DNA from 3 places in the Arthrobacter sp. 05L428 genome. Region 2 is predicted to be linked to each of the others. Evidence: riboswitches for the same ligand, from Rfam matches in the RefSeq annotation. Region 2 holds a riboswitch; each other region holds the start of a gene.
What was found. A riboswitch is a leader RNA that binds a small molecule or an ion and turns the genes downstream of it on or off. The one in region 2 is predicted to bind S-adenosylmethionine.
Positions count from the first base shown of each region.

Region 1: linked by a shared signal. The riboswitch ahead of AC1DH3_RS10040 (DUF1737 domain-containing protein) and the one ahead of AC1DH3_RS03325 (aminotransferase class V-fold PLP-dependent enzyme) in region 2 are both predicted to bind S-adenosylmethionine.
Region 3: linked by a shared signal. The riboswitch ahead of AC1DH3_RS15725 (bifunctional o-acetylhomoserine/o-acetylserine sulfhydrylase) and the one ahead of AC1DH3_RS03325 (aminotransferase class V-fold PLP-dependent enzyme) in region 2 are both predicted to bind S-adenosylmethionine.

Region 1 covers NZ_JBFTNW010000004.1:47,986-50,238, reverse strand. The annotation lists gene AC1DH3_RS10045 (aminodeoxychorismate lyase) at 1-563, shown strand, start outside; SAM riboswitch class IV at 685-799, shown strand; gene AC1DH3_RS10040 (DUF1737 domain-containing protein) at 814-1,131, shown strand; gene AC1DH3_RS10035 (rhodanese-like domain-containing protein) at 1,128-1,574, shown strand; gene AC1DH3_RS10030 (O-succinylhomoserine sulfhydrylase) at 1,571-2,253, shown strand, end outside.
Region 2 covers NZ_JBFTNW010000001.1:704,648-706,900, reverse strand. The annotation lists gene hisN (histidinol-phosphatase) at 1-638, shown strand, start outside; SAM riboswitch class IV at 728-841, shown strand; gene AC1DH3_RS03325 (aminotransferase class V-fold PLP-dependent enzyme) at 876-2,253, shown strand, end outside.
Region 3 covers NZ_JBFTNW010000010.1:91,559-93,811, reverse strand. The annotation lists gene AC1DH3_RS15730 (VOC family protein) at 65-703, opposite strand; SAM riboswitch class IV at 917-1,032, shown strand; gene AC1DH3_RS15725 (bifunctional o-acetylhomoserine/o-acetylserine sulfhydrylase) at 1,095-2,253, shown strand, end outside.

The DNA of each region.
Region 1 (2,253 bases), on a different contig from region 2:
CCTCCCCGCCGCCGGAAGCCGGCCGCCGGCAGCGCGAGACCGGCATCGACGTCATCCTGCTGGACCGCGGCTACGACAGCGAGGTGGGCGAACGCGCCCCGTGGCTGCTGCTGGGCGCCAAGACCCTGTCCTACGCGGTCAACATGGCGGCGCTCCGGTACGCCCACCACCAGGGCGCGGACGACGTCATCTTCACCTCCGCCGACGGCCGGGTCCTGGAGGGCCCGACGTCGACCGTGCTGCTGGCGCACCTGGAGACCAGCGACGACGGCGCCGGCGGCGTCCGCACCGTGCGCCGGCTGATCACCCCGCAGCTGGACAGCGGAATCCTCCCGGGCACCTCGCAGGGCGCCCTGTTCACCGCGGCCAAGGCCGCCGGGTGGGAGCTCGGCTACGGCCCGCTGGTACCTGCCGATCTGTACGACGCCGACGCCGTCTGGCTCATCTCAAGCATCCGGCTCCTCGCCCCGGTGAACCACATCGACGGCAAGGAGATCGGCACCCCCGAACTGCGGCGGCAGCTCACGGCCGAGCTCAACGAACTGTTCGCCACGATCGAGTAGGATCCGGCCGGTCCCGGGTGATGCTGCTCCGCCCCCGGAAAGGTGCCATGCCAGCGTCCGCGTGACTTAACATGACGACGCCGCCGGTGCCGCCGGCGTCGTAAGTGCTACGTTTTTGGGGAGTAATGAGACCCGGCGCCAAGCCCTGACTGGCCGGTCGGCAACCCTCCCTTTCGCGGCGGGGTGCCTCAGGTGAATACTCGGCATATCGACCATTCGAGCTGCAAGCGTGAAAGTAAGGAGATCCGTCGTGCCCGACGCATCCGCACCCGCTGTGCCCGCCACAGCCCCAGCCCAATCCCCCGCCGCACCCGGACCCGCCGAGGAAAGACTGGCGTACCGGCTGTTCACCGGGCCCGATGACCGCAGCTTCTGCGAGCGCGTTTCGGCCGCCCTGGCCGAGGGCTACGTCCTGCACGGCAGCCCCTCCGCCACCTTCAACGGCAGCACCGTGATCGTGGCCCAGGCCGTCGTGCTGCCGGCCGCGATCGCGAGCGCCGACGCCGCCGTCGCCAACGCGGTGGATGAGCTCGACGGCGCCGAGTTCACCGGCGAGGGCCACGCATGAGTTACGCCGGAGACCTGAGCCCGCAGGAAGCCTGGGCCAAGGTCGGGGCGGGCGCCATCCTGGTGGACGTCCGCACCGAGGCGGAATGGTCGCAGATCGGCGTCCCGGTCACCGGGGCCGGCACCGAAGACCGGCAGGCTCCGCTCTTCGTCCAGTGGACCCTGGCCGGCGGAGCCCCCAACCCGCGTTTCCTGGAGCAACTGCAGCAGCAACTCCAGCGGCAACTGCGGCAGCACGCGCCTGGCGCCACGGCGGCCGAGCTCATCTTCCTGTGCCGTTCCGGCGCCCGCTCGGTCGCCGCCGCGAACGCCGCCACGGCGGCCGGCTTCACCGCCTACAACGTCCTCGAGGGCTTCGAAGGCGAACCGGGCCCGACCGGCGCCCGGACCGTGAACGGCTGGAAGAACCACGGCCTGCCGACCAACCTGGAAAGCACTAAGTGAGCTTCAATCCCAATGCCCAGGGCTGGAGCCCGGACACCCAGGCCGTCCGCGGCGGACTCGACCGCACCGGGTTCCAGGAAACCACCGAACCGATCTTCCTGAACTCGGGCTTCGTCTACGAATCCGCCGCCGCGGCTGAGCGCGCCTTCACCGGCGAGGACGAACGGTTTGTCTATTCCCGCTACGGCAACCCCTCGGTGGCCACCTTCCAGGAACGCCTCCGGCTGTTGGAGGGAACCGAGGCGTGCTTTGCGACGGCGTCGGGCATGTCAGCGGTGTTCACCGCGCTCGGGGCATTGCTGGGGGCCGGCGACCGCGTGGTCGCCGCCCGCTCGCTCTTCGGATCCTGCTTCGTCATCCTCAATGAGATCCTGCCGCGCTGGGGCGTGGAGACAGTCTTCGTGGACGGCCCGGACCTAGAGCAGTGGCGGTCGGCGCTGGCCGTGCCGACGACGGCCGTGTTCTTCGAATCTCCCTCGAACCCCATGCAGGAAATTGTGGACATCGCCGCCGTAAGCGAACTGGCGCACGCCGCCGGTGCGACCGTGGTGGTGGACAACGTCTTCGCCACTCCCCTGCTGCAGCGGTGCGGGGAGCTGGGCGCGGACGTGGTCGTGTACTCCGGCACCAAGCACATCGATGGCCAGGGCCGGGTGCTCGGCGGCGCGATCCTGGGCAC
Region 2 (2,253 bases):
GGCAGCTGTCCCGCTCCCGCCCGCGCGACGCCGTCCTGGGCGAGGAGTTCGGCAGCTCCGGCCACGGTTCGCGCCGCTGGATCATCGACCCGATCGACGGCACCAAGAATTTCGTCCGCGGCGTCCCGGTCTGGGCCACCCTGATCGCCCTCGTCGACGAAGGCGAACCCGTGGTGGGCGTCGTCAGCGCCCCCGCACTGGGCAAGCGCTGGTGGGCCGCAAAGGGCGCCGGCGCCTACATGGGCCGCTCACTGGCCGCCGCGACCCGGCTGCGGGTCTCCAACGTCTCCCGGCTCGCCGATGCGTCACTGTCCTATTCGAGCCTCGGCGGCTGGAAGCAGCGCGGCAACCTCGACGAGTTCCTCGGACTCACCGAGGAGGTCTGGCGTACCCGCGCCTACGGCGATTTCTGGTCCTACTGCCTCGTGGCCGAAGGCGCCGTCGACATCGCCTGCGAGCCCGAACTCAACCTCTACGACATGGCGGCGCTGGTCCCGATCGTGACGGAGGCCGGCGGCCGCTTCACCTCGCTCGAGGGAGAGGACGGCCCCTTCGGCGGCAACGCGCTGGCGACCAACTCGATCCTGCACTCCGAAGTCCTCAAGCGCCTCAACCCGGGCCTCGACGACCTGCTCTAGCCGGCCACGCCCGAGGCAGCCCGTAACACTACGCTTCATATTCCGCCCTCCCTTTTCCGTGCGACCGGCCATGTCCTAGGCTCGAAGCAGGTCACGAGTGCCAGCGCAAAACCCCGGTTTGCTGGCCGGCAACCCTCCATTCGCGGCGGGGTGCCCCGGGTGACGACCTGGCCGGTCCGGAGCGGACCCGGCAAGCGCGGATCCCCTGTGTGCGGGGTCCTTTTCGAGCGAGGTCCCATGACGACTGCCACCATCCCCACCCACACCACCAGCGCCGGCGGCCCGGAGTTCACCGACGCACGCTTCGACGCCGCCCGCCGGCCACTGTCCGCGGTTTCCGGCGCCGAAATCCTGGCCCCCCTGATCCAGGGCGGCCAGGTCCGGTACGCCAACCTGGACTACGGAGCCTCCGCCCCGGCGCTGTCCGTGGTGTCCGCCTACCTGAACGAGATCCTGCCGTACTACGCCAGCGTGCACCGCGGCGCCGGCTACGCCTCCCAACTGAGTACCTCGGTGTACGAAAACGCCCGGAACATCGTCCGCGGGTTCGTCGGCGGCCGTCCGGATGACTCCGTGATCTTCACCCGGAACACCACCGACGCACTGAACCTGCTGGCCGGCTGCCTGCCCGTCGACGACGGCCGACACACCGGCGAGGTGCTTTACCTCGACATCGAGCACCACGCCAACCTGCTGCCCTGGCAAAACGTCCCGCACCGCAGCGTCGTCGCGGCGCCCACCCTGGCCGGCACCGTGGAGCGGCTCCGGGCGGAACTCGCCCTCGGCGGAGTAAGCCTGCTCGCCGTGACCGGCGCGTCCAACGTCACCGGCGAAATCCTGCCGATCCGTGAGCTGGCCGCGCTGGCGCACGAATTCGGCGCCCGGATCGCCGTCGATGCGGCCCAGTTGGCCCCGCACCGCCGCATCAACATCGCCGCGGACGACGTCGACTACCTCGCCTTCTCCGGCCACAAGCTCTACGCCCCGTTCGGCGCCGGCGTGCTGGTGGGCCGGCCGGACTGGCTGGACGCCGGCACCCCGCACTTGGCTGGCGGCGGCGCAGTACGGGACGCACGACTCGACGCCGTCAGCTGGACCACCGGGCCGGCCCGCCACGAGGGCGGCTCCCCCAATGTCCTGGGCGCGGCCGCGCTGGCCCGCGCCAGCCAGGTTATCGAGGCGCTGGACGAGCAGCAGTGGCACGCCCACGAGGACGCCATCCGTTCCTTCCTGGTCGAGGGGCTGGAGCGGATCGACGGCGTAACGGTCCACCACATCTTCGAGGACACCGGCCGGGAAGGCGGCCCCGGGACGATCGGCGTGGTCAACTTCTCGGTCGCCGGTTACGACGCAGGCCTGGTCGCCGCATACCTGTCCGCGGAGCACGGCATAGGCCTGCGCGACGGCCGGTTCTGCGCCCACCCGCTGCTAAAACGGCTCGGCCTGCCCGCCGGTTCGCTCCGGGCCAGCTTCGGCCTCGGCTCACGGCTCAACGACGCGCAGCGGCTGCTCGCCGGGCTCCAGGAGCTGCGGCGGAACGGCCTGGGCTGGGACTACGTCGTGGACGCCGGACGCTGGGTGCCGGCCAACGACACGCGCAGCTATCCGCACTGGG
Region 3 (2,253 bases), on a different contig from region 2:
GCCAGCGGTGGGTGGCATCATTGGCACCCGCTGCTGGCGGCCGAAGTTTTTCGGGCAGGAAGCGTCAGATCGTGACGGCTCCGGAATCGGTTTCGAAGGTGACGGACAGGATTCCCGGCGTCCCGTGCGGGGCCAGCCAGTTCACGTCCACATCCTCCAGCGGCTTCTCGACCGGTTCACCCAGCCACTCGGTGACCCGCTCGGCCGAGCCCGCGATCGTGAGGGCAGACATCTTCACATTGCTCGCATAGGCGTTGGACGGGTGCAGGGCGGGGTCGCCTTCCCACTTCAACATGTAGGGGACCTGCGGATCCGCGATCAGGCCCAGGATACCGATCTGCTTCCAGACCAGTTCGCGGCCGTCGGGGAACTTGCGGTTGCCGTTGACGGCGGAGCGGCCCAGCCGCTCCTCAAACGGCGCCAGGTCGTCAACCTCGACGCACCAGCCCATCCAGCCGCCGCCGGCGGCCGAGCGGGCCCGGACTGCCTGCCCGAACGGCGCCTTGTCGGAGGCCGGGTGGTCCAGGACCTCCACGACCTCGAGGTACTTGTGCCCGGCAAGCGGGATAATCATGTTGCGGGTCCCGAACCGGGGGTGTATTCCGCCCTTGACGGCTTCGACCCCGAGGGCGGTCGCAATACGTTCGGTGGTGGCAGCCAGGCCATCTTGTTCACAGGCGTAAGAGACGTGATCCATGCGCATGCCCTCATCTTGGCACTTTGTGATGGAGCTCTCAGCTTAGGCTGCCCTTACCGTGATGGGATGTCATTTTCCGAGGCTTACCGCTCGGATTTGCCCGGCCAGAGCCACGGCACTTTCCGGCTCCCGCGGCGTCCGCCGGGCGGCGGCGGGGCCGTTCTTCATTTTCGTCACAAAGCTATCCAGCCGACGGGACGCGTTCCTAGACTGAAGCCAGGTCATGAGCGCCAGCATCGAGCCCCGGCTTGCTGGCCGGCAACCCTCCTTGCGCGGTGGGGTGCCCCGGGTGAAGACCTGGCCCGCCGGCGTCCGCCGGCAGGCAAGCGCGGCGCCAGAGCCGTTCCGGCCCCAGAGGCCAGGGGCGGCCTGTGCCCAGTCATTAGGGAGCTCTCCGATGTCCAACGCCTGGTCCTTTGAAACCCGCCAGATCCACGCCGGCCAGGAGCCGGACTCCGCCACCGGCGCGCGGTCGCTGCCGATTTACCAGACGACGTCGTTCGTCTTCCCCAGTGCGGAGAGCGCCGCCAACCGGTTCGCGCTGGCCGAGCTCGCCCCCATCTACACCCGGATCGGCAACCCCACCCAGGACGCGGTGGAACAGCGGGTCGCGAGCCTGGAGGGCGGCCTTGGGGCGCTCCTGCTCAGTTCCGGCCAGGCCGCCGAAACCTTCGCGATCCTCAACATCGCCGAGGCAGGAGACCACGTCGTCGCCAGCCCCAGCCTCTATGGCGGGACCTACAACCTGCTGGCCCACACGCTGAAGAAGTTCGGTATCTCGGTGACGTTCGTGGAGGACCCGGACAACCTTGAGCAGTGGCGCGATGCCGTGCAGCCGAACACCAAGCTGTTCTTCGGCGAGGTGGTGTCCAACCCCCGCCAGGACGTGCTGGACATCGAAGGCGTCGCGGACGTCGCCCACCGGGCCGGGGTGCCGCTGATCGTGGACAACACCCTCTCCACCCCCTACCTGATCCGCCCGATCGAGTGGGGCGCCGACATCGTGGTGCATTCGGCCACCAAGTATCTCGGCGGACACGGTGCCGCGATTGCCGGCGTGATCGTCGACTCCGGCAACTTTGACTTCGGCAAGGACCCGGAGCGCTTCCCCGGCTTCAACACCCCGGATCCCACGTACAACGGCCTGGTCTATGCCCGCGACCTCGGGGCGGACGGGGCGCTGGGAGCGAACCTGTCCTTCATCCTCAAGGCCCGGGTCCAGCTGCTGCGCGACCTCGGTTCGGCCGTCTCGCCGTTCAACGCCTTCCTCATCGCCCAGGGGATCGAGACGCTGAGCCTGCGGGTGGAACGGCACGTCGCCAACGCCCTCCGGGTGGCCGAATGGCTGGAAGCCAGGGACGACGTCGAATCCGTCGCCTACGCCGGGCTGCCGTCCAGCCCCTGGTACGAGCGCGGCCGCAAGTACGGCCCGAAGGGGACCGGCGCCGTCGTCGCGTTCAACCTCGCAGGGGGAGCGGAGGCCGGCAAACGCTTCGTCGACGCCCTCGAACTGCACTCCCATGTGGCGAACATCGGTGACGTGCGCTCGCTGGTCA